Regions from separate parts of the Nocardioides sp. NPDC023903 genome, predicted to be linked through region 2. Evidence: riboswitches for the same ligand, from Rfam matches in the RefSeq annotation. Region 2 holds a riboswitch; the other holds the start of a gene.
The links. Region 2 has a riboswitch for cobalamin ahead of AB0F44_RS04310 (iron ABC transporter permease). Riboswitches for the same ligand answer to the same signal wherever they lie in the genome.
Positions count from the first base shown of each region.

Region 1: another riboswitch for cobalamin. It lies ahead of AB0F44_RS18635 (prenyltransferase/squalene oxidase repeat-containing protein); the one in region 2 lies ahead of AB0F44_RS04310 (iron ABC transporter permease).

Region 1 is NZ_JBEZZS010000018.1:46,169-50,568, forward strand. Features, by position in the region: gene AB0F44_RS18625 (energy-coupling factor transporter transmembrane component T) at 1-278, opposite strand, end outside; gene AB0F44_RS18630 (hypothetical protein) at 275-886, opposite strand; gene AB0F44_RS18635 (prenyltransferase/squalene oxidase repeat-containing protein) at 880-1,953, opposite strand; cobalamin riboswitch at 2,019-2,164, opposite strand; gene AB0F44_RS18640 (glycoside hydrolase family 19 protein) at 2,206-2,841, shown strand; gene AB0F44_RS18645 (NYN domain-containing protein) at 2,852-3,616, opposite strand; gene gatB (Asp-tRNA(Asn)/Glu-tRNA(Gln) amidotransferase subunit GatB) at 3,746-4,400, opposite strand, start outside.
Region 2 is NZ_JBEZZS010000002.1:170,734-175,133, reverse strand. Features, by position in the region: gene AB0F44_RS04320 (ABC transporter substrate-binding protein) at 1-83, opposite strand, end outside; gene AB0F44_RS04315 (ABC transporter ATP-binding protein) at 80-925, opposite strand; gene AB0F44_RS04310 (iron ABC transporter permease) at 922-1,971, opposite strand; cobalamin riboswitch at 2,067-2,250, opposite strand; cobalamin riboswitch at 2,339-2,556, shown strand; gene AB0F44_RS04305 (ribonucleotide-diphosphate reductase subunit beta) at 2,704-3,702, shown strand; gene AB0F44_RS04300 (ribonucleotide reductase N-terminal alpha domain-containing protein) at 3,702-4,400, shown strand, end outside.

The DNA of each region.
Region 1 (4,400 bases), on a different contig from region 2:
TGGCCCGGCACCGCACCCAGGAGCACCCGGAAGAGCACCCGGGTCACGACGATGAACACCGCGAGGCCGACGTAGAGCCGGAACGCCTTCGCCCACGGTTGGTCGCCTCGGCGCGCGGCGACCACGACCGACACCACCCCCACCAGGAGCAGGAGCAGCAACGGGTTTGTGGTGAAGGAGGCGTACGCAGCCAGGCCGATCGCCCACACCCACCAGGCGACGGGGTGCAGATCGCGGGGCAGGTGCGCGACCGCGGCCGTACGGAACAGGGTGCTCATCGCCGGCGCCACCACACGGCACCGGCGACGGTGAAGAGTGCGAGGATCCCCGCGGGCGCGACCCAGGCGGGCAGATGCTCGGGGGCCGAATCTTTCGATTCTTCCGGAAATAACTCCGGCGACGGGCTTGAGGGCGCCCCCACAGCATCCCCAAGCTCCGTCGCCGGAGCGGTAACGACATCGTCGTCTATCCACGTGAACGCAACACCCTGCCCGGAGGTCACGCTGATTTCGGTAACATTTCTGGAGGCATAGCTCCAGGCCGCCGAATCGTCGGTGATCCACAGCGACCAGTACGCGTCGGCAGGCGGCATCTGGGCGCAACCCGCCGCCTTCGGGCGCTCATCGACGCGGCATACGACGCTGGGCATCGAGGTCACATAGGTGAGCGGATGTCCCGCCTTCTCGAAGAGATCGGCGCCGGTGTCGCCCTCCTCGGGCTGGACACAGGTGACCTCAGGCTCGCCACCCAACGCGTTGGGCTCGACGACGACGGTGACGCCGTCGCACGTCTCGGCGGCAGACGATGCGGCGACCGGGACGAGGACGGGTGCGGTGGCCCCGGCGAGGATCGCGAGGGCCACCAACGAGGACCGCAGGATCAGCACGAGCTCTTCGCGGTCGCGTCCTTGGGCAGGAAGACCAGCGACGGCAGCGCCTGAGCGGCGGCGAGGCGGTACATCCCCTCGGACTCCTTGGTCAGGCCCTTGGTGTTGCCCTCGGTCAGCGCGGCGTCGTCATAGGCCACCGCGCCGGCGTCGTCGCCACAGGTCACGACGTGGTCAGCAACCCAGGCTGCCGCCTTCTCCGCGGCAGCGGTCTCACCCGCGCGACCGAACGCCCACCCGGCCAGGCCGGTGGTGTTGGAGTTGGCGATGTTGCCGGTGGCGGCCTTGAACGACCCGTCCTTCGCCTGGGTCTCCTTCAGCCACTCGACACCGGCCTCGACGGCCTTCTCCGCCTCCGGGGACGCAACCCCGGACAGGGCGATCAGCGCAAACGCCGTGGCGTCGGCGTCCGGGACGGCCTTCGGGTCGGCGTCGCAGGTCTGGTCAGCAGCGGCGGGGTCGGCCGTGAAGGTGACCCGGAACCACCCCTCCTCGCACTGCTGCCCGGCCAGGAACTCCGTCGCGGCGGCGGCTTCCTTGCTCTCGGCGTTGTTCAGGGCCCACACGGCGTACGACTGTCCGATGGTGTTGGAGTAGTCGGCCGCCTTCTTGTTCTTGGGGTCGAGCTCGTCGGCGATGCGGCCGTTCTCGGCGACCGTGCCCTCGAGCTGCTTCAGCAGACCGGGGTCGGAGGCGTCGACGTTCTGCTGGAGGACCAGCGCCTTCGCAGTGGCCCCTGCCGAGGTGACCGTGCCGAACCCGGGCGAGGTGTAGGCCTTCTTGTTCTCCATCACGGCCGTGGCGATCGTCGAGATCTCCTCGTCGTAGCCACCGACCTCTGCAAGCGCGATCCCGATGTCGGCGCTGAGCCCGAAGTCGTCGGTGCCGTACTGCGCGTTGCGGGCCACGCCCTCCGGCGCCTGGGCCACGAGCCAGTCGGCCACCGAGGTGGACACCTTGGCGTCGTAGGTGGGCTTCTCCCCCTCCTCGACGGCTTTCTCGCCACAGCCGGCGAGCGAGGTGAGGGCGAGGGCGGCGGCGATGCCACCGAGGACGGTCTTCTTCATGGTTCCTTCCGCGCTGTTCGTCGGGAAGGCCCAGGGCCGACCCGCTGCTTTCCACGACAGCGTCAGGTCAGTACGCGTCCGTCGGCAGGTGCTCCGGCTCGCTCAGGACACTCGGTGCCTGGGCCTACGGTTGCGGGTCAGCGCCGGGATTCGACCGGCTTCCCCCACCACGGCGTGTGTTGATTGAGGCGCCCATCCTATGCCGGGCGAGCCGTGCTTGCGGGATCGCCACCGAGCAGTCACTCTGTCCCCATGCGCCACAGGATTCTCGGCCTTGTCGCAGCATCGATCTCGGCCACCCTTCTCGCCCTCTCCCCGACCACGACGGCCGGCGCCGAGGAGGCACGGACGTCGGTCACGTACGCCGATCTGGTCGCCATGTTCGGCGAGAAGGTCGGCGACCGGAGCACCGTCGAGACCGGACTGCCGAGCCTCAACCGCGCGATGGCCGACGCCGGGATCACCACCGCCTACCGGCAGGCCGCCTATCTGACCACGCTCGCCAACGAGAGCTCCTTCCACCACGACGCCAAGGGCCGCGACAAGCGGAAGTTCACCGGCCGCGGCTACATCCAGCTGACCGGCGAGGCCAACTACACCGACGCCGGGACCTACTTCGACATCGACCTGCGCCGCCGCCCCGAGCTCGCCCGGTCGCTGGACTACAGCGCCCCGATCTCGCGGTGGTACTGGACCGTCGCCCGTGACATCAACCCGCTCGCCGACGCTCTAGACATGGGCAAGGTCAACGCGGCGATCGGCTACCCCTCCAACAAGAAGGAGGACGCCGAGCGCTGCCGCGACTTCAAGGCCGCGCTCGAGCATCTCCACGGGTCGGTGCCCAAGGGCGTCAGATGCGCCCGCCCGGCCTCCGCGCAGACCCGGTAGAGGACGTACGTCATTTCTTGGTGCGCTTGTCGCTGACCGCGATCGCCGAGGTGCCCTCGTCCTTGAGCTCGAAGAGGTCGATCGCCTTGATGAGCTTGGTCCAGGTGGCGTACCCGTAGTTGCGCGGGTCCTCGGAGGACTGGTTGCGGATGCGGGAGACCACGGTGCCGACCAGGGCCCAGCCGTCGTCGTCGGCGGCCGCGGCGATGGAGTTGCGCAGCAGCTGGATCAGCCGGGCGTTGCGCTTCAGCGCCTGCCCGTTGGTCGCCGATGACGACTGCTTGCGAGTACGCGTGGCCCCGGGCTCGGCGTCGACCTCGGTCTCCTCCTCGGAGCTCCCGAGCTTCTCCACCACGGTGAACCGGGTGCAGGCGCTCTTGAACGGCGCCGGCGTCTTCTCCCGGCCATAGCCGTAGACCGCGCGGCCCTTCTCCCGCAGGTAGTGCACCAGCGGCGTGAAGTCGGAGTCGGAGGAGACCAGCGCGAACGCGTCCGGGATCGCCGCGTGCAGCAGCTCGACGGCGTCGATCGCGAGCGCCATGTCGGAGGCGTTCTTGTGGGCGGTCAGGTCGAACTGCTGCATCGGCCTGATCGCGGCGTCGTGCAGCTCCTCGATCCAGCCCTTGAGCTCGGACTTGGTCCAGTTGCCGTACGCCCGCCGGATCGTCACCTCGCCGTACTCGGCCAGGTCGTTCAAGATCTCGTCGATCTTCGAGGCAGGCGCGTTGTCGGCGTCGATGAGCAGTGCGATGCGGAAGGGCTCGGTCACGGTCACGCCGGACAGTCTGCCAGTGCACCCCATCGCCGAGTCGGCTCATCCTGACCAAAACCAACGCCGAGTCGGCGCGTCATGACGCGCCGACTCGGCGGGGTTTGTTGTCAGGACGAGCCGACTCGGCGTGGGTTAGGAGAGCTTCTCCAGGATCAGCTCGCGGACGCGCATGGCGTCGGCCTTGCCGCCGGTCGCCTTCATGACCGCGCCGATGAGCGCACCGGCCGCGGCCTGGTTGCCGCCGCGGATCTTCTCGGCGACCGCGGGCTGGGCGTCGATGGCTTCGTCGACAGCTGCGCCGAGCGCGCCGTCGTCGGAGACCACGGCGAGCCCGCGGGAGTCGATGATCTCGGAAACCGTGCCCTCACCGGCGAGAAGACCCTCGAAGACCTGACGGGCCAGCTTGTCGGTCAGCGTCTTGGCGTCGACCAGCTTCTGCACCTCGGCGACCTGCACCGGGGTGACACCGAGCTCGGCGAGCTCGACGCCACGGTCGTTGGCGCTGCGGGACAGCTCGGCCATCCACCACTTGCGGGCCGCCTGTGCGGAGGCTCCTTCGGCGACCGTCGCCTCGATCAGCGACAGCGCGCCGGCGGCCCAGACGTCACGCATCTCCAGGTCGGAGTAGCCCCACTCGACCTGCAGGCGAGCCCGCTTGTCAGCAGTACGCTCCGGCAGGCTCGCGCGCAGCTCCTCGACCCACTCGCGCGACGGCGCGACCGGGACGAGGTCGGGCTCGGGGAAGTAGCGGTAGTCGTCGGCGTCCGACTTCGGCCGGCCGGCCGAG
Region 2 (4,400 bases):
GAGCCGGTCGCCTCGGCGCCGCAGGCGGTGAGGAGCGCGGAGCCGAGCGCGAGCGCAGCGAGGCAGGCAAGGCGTGAGGTCATGCCGAGTGGTCCTTCCGGGGATGGATGAGCAGGTGGTGCTGGGCGAGGTGTGGATGAGACACCTGGACGGAGCCGACGCCGAAGTGGAGGTCGACGCTGATGGCGTCGAGGACCTCGGCGGGCGGACCATGCGCCACGACGGTCGCCGGGCCGGTGTCGGGGTCGCTGTCCCGAGGCCTGCCGAGAACCGCCAGCCGGTCGAAGGAGCGGAGTGCCAGGTCGAGGTCGTGGATCGTCGCGACCAGGGTCTCGGCCCGGTCGGCGACGGTCTCCAGCAGCCGCAGCTGCCAGGCGACGTCGAGATGGTTGGTGGGCTCGTCCAGTAGCATCACCGGGCACTCCTGGGCGAGTCCGCGAGCCATCACCGCCCGGCGCCGCTCGCCGCCGGAGAGACGGTCGCACGGGTCGTCGATCCGATCGGCCAGCCCGACCGCATCGAGCGCCGCGCGGACGATCTCGCGCTCCTGCGTTCCGCCTCGAGACCATGGCCGGGTGCGCGGCACCCGGCCGAGTGCGACCATCTCGCCGACGAGCAGCTCGGTCGAGGCGACCTCTTCCTGAGGGACGTACGCCAGCAGGCGGGCGCGCTCGCGCGAGTTGATCTGACCGGTCTCGCGGAGGACGCCGGAGGTGTCGGCGAGGTAGGTGTGGCCTGCGCTCGGCCGCAGCACTCCGGCGAGGATGCGCAGCAGCGTCGACTTCCCGACTCCGTTCACCCCGACGATCCCGAGACTGGTGCCCGCGGGCACGTCGAGGTCGATGTCGCGAAGCACCTCGCGCTCGCCCAGTCGCGCGCCGACCCCGCGTAGCCGCAGCACCGGGCCGACCTCCTGACCGCTCATCCCCCACCTCCGAACCGATACCTGCCGCGACCCAGCAGCAGGAGGAACAGCGGCGCCCCGACGACACCGGTGACCACGCCCAGCGGGATCTCCTGCGGTCGCGCCACCAGTCGCGCCAGGACGTCGACCCACAGCAGGAACAGCCCACCGCCCAGTGCCGCGACCGGGAGGACGACCCGGTGCCGCGCGCCCACGAGCAGCCGGGCCGCGTGCGGCACGATCAGCCCGACGAACCCGATCCCGCCGCTGACCGCGACCAGGACCCCGACCAGGACCGCCAACCCGACGAACAGAGCCGTACGCAGGGCCGCGACGTTCACGCCGAGGGCGGCGGCGGTCTCCGGGCCGGCGGCGAGCGCGTCCAGCCAGCGATGCAGCGCCAGCATCGCCAGGCACAGGACGAGGCTGAGGGCCGCGGGCAGCCACAGCTTCTCCCAGCTGGCGCCGCCGACGCTGCCGAGCATCCAGAACATCACCGAGTTGGCGGCGCGAGGGTCATCGCTCATGAAGACCAGGAACGAGGCGATCGCGGAGAGCCCCGAGGAGAGCACGACCCCGGAGAGCACCAGCCGGATCGGGGTGAGCCCGCCCTGTGCGGTCGCCACGAGCCAGACCAGCAGCGCCGCGCCGATCGCCCCGAGCAGGGCTCCGGTGGAGACTGCGTAGATGCCGAAGCCGGCCAGCGCCCCGGTGGTGATCGCCGCCGTCGCCCCCACCGAGGCGCCGGAGCTGATCCCGAGGAGGAACGGGTCGGCGAGCGGGTTGCGGACCAGGGTCTGCATCCCGGCCCCGGACACCGCGAGGCCCGCGCCCACGACCAGCGCCATCAGCGCCCGGGGAAGACGAAGCTCCCACACGATCACGTCCCACTGCCCCGGCGCAGCACCCTGGAGCCGGTCCCGGACCGCCGCGACGACGTCGGTGACCGGGATCCGCTCAGAGCCGAAGGCGAGGGAGACCACGACGCTGAGGACCGAGGCGATCAGCAGGCCGAGGACCAGCGGTACGAAGGGCACTCTGCGGTTCGCGCCGGCGGCGCGTTTCACGACGGCCCTCCGGCGTGCGGGTGGTGCGCATCGCGGCAGGACGCTTGCACGGCTGTCGGCCTCTCAGGTCTCCTGGAGCCTGATCGCGAGGCCCGTTGACGTACATCTGAGTCGACAGGTTTTCGGACTCGGGTTCAACCGGCGACGCTGCCTTCCCAGGAACTCACGTCCCAGTGGCGCCTAGCGTCGCCGTCGCCCTCACCGCTGCGCGCCAGTCCCGGATTCACACCGGAGTTCCCTGGCATCCATCAGGATGCGTTCGACTCGGGCGACACGCTAGCACGGTGCTCCAGACCGCGTACGCGGCGTTGCCGGCGACACGATCAGACACAAGATCTAGGAAGTTGCATTGGTGTAATTCCCGCATATAGTGGTCCTCGCAGCTGGTTCTTCCTCCTCGGCGACGGGGCGGGAGAGGCAAGAGGGAACCCGGTGTGAGCCCGGGACTGCCCCGCAGCGGTGAGTGGGAACGACCGCCGTCACGAAGCACTGGGAGCAAGCCGGCTCCTGGGAAGCGACGGCCACTAGGACCGAGCACGATCACGCCCACGAGTCCGAAGACCTGCCAGTGCCCACCTCATGGTGGGGTCCGCGACCTCGAGGGAAGGTCAGGGGATCGAGCGAGCACCACGTGACCGGGTCCGCCCGGCGCGCTGCCGCCGTCCTCCCTGCCCCGGCACGGATGCACGAGACATCCAGCGGGCCGGGGGCCCGCGTGAGAAGGGCACGGACATGATCGACACCGAGGGTCTACCGATCCGCACCGAGAAGTCGGCGTACGTCTTCGACTACCCGATGGCCGAGGACCTGGCCAAGAAGCAGCGGAGCATCTTCTGGACCGCCGAGGAGATCCCGGTCGAGAACGACAAGCAGGACTTCCTGGTCAACATGACCGACGCCGAGCAGGCCGCGGTCAAGACCACGCTGAAGCTGTTCACCATCTACGAGCTGATCCTCGGCGGCGAGGTGTGGGGCGACCGGATCTTCCACGCGTTCCCGCGTCCGGAGGTCCAGATGATGGCCAACGCCTTCTCGTTCGCCGAGCTGAACATGCACGCGCCGTTCTACGCGAAGCTCAACAAGGTCCTGATGATCGACACCGAGGAGTTCTACGACTCCTACAAGAACGACCCGGTGCTGGCCGAGCGGATCCAGTTCGTGTGGGACGCGATCGCCGACGAGGACCTGCTCTACGCGCTGAGCGTCTTCACGCTGATGGAGAACTGCGTCCTCTACTCCAACTTCGCCTTCCTCAAGCACTTCCAGTCCGGTGGGAAGAACCTGCTGCAGAACGTGATCAGCGGCATCAACTTCTCCGCCCGCGACGAGAACCTGCACGCCACCGGCGGCGCCTGGCTGTTCAACACCACCCTCGAGGAGTACGCCGCCACCGTCCCGGCCGACAAGTTCGAGGCCGAACGCGACGAGCTCTTCGCCCGGGTCCGCGGCGTCGCCGAGCACCTCTACGCCCACGAGGCCCGGATCGTGGAGATGCTCTTCGACCACGGGCCGATCGCCGGCATCGATCAGGCCGACCTGGAGACCTTCGTGAGGTCCCGCATCGACATGACCCTGGAGAACATGCGGATGGAGCCGCTGTTCAACGTCGAGGTCAACCCGATCGCCGAGTGGTTCTACAGCGGCATCAACGGCACCCAGTTCCACGACTTCTTCCAGGTCACCGGCAACGAATACAACCGCAACATCGGCGAGACGGAGTTCAGCTTCTAATGAGCAACAGCAACTGGGAGGCGCTCTCTGCCGAGCGCAAGGCCCTGCAGGCCGAGGGCATCGTGCCCGCCTTCATGACCACGGCGGGCTACGCCATGTTCAAGGCCAAGTACACCGTCGCCGAGCAGAGCGTCCGGGAGCGCTACGAGACCATCGCCAGCACCGCCGGCGACCTCGCCGACGAGATGTACCCCCGCGAGGACGGCGTCTCCTGGACGGAGCGGTTCTTCGAGGCCATCTGGAACGGCTGGCTCTCCCCGTCGACGCCGGTGCTGTCCAACCTCGGCACCGACCGGGGTCTGCCGGTCTCGTGCGAGGGGTCGTACGTCGAGGACTCGGTCTGGGGCTTCTACGAGACCCTCAAGGAGGCGGCGATCCTCTCCCAGAACGGGTTCGGGACCTCGGCGTACCTCGGCGACGTCCGGCCCCGTGGCGCGAAGTTCAGCGACAACGGCAAGGCCAACGGCGTGGTCCCGGTCTTCTGCAACTTCGTGGAGATGACCAACCAGATCAGCCAGGGCGCCACCCGCCGCGGCTCCTGGGCGGGCTACCTGCCGGTGGACCACCCGGACTTCTTCGAGCTCGCCGACCTGATCTTCCGCGAGCCCGCCAACAAGAACATCGGCTGGATCTTCAGCCAGGCGTTCATCGACCGGATGCTGGCCGGCGACAAGGACGCCCTGGAGCGCTATCAGCGG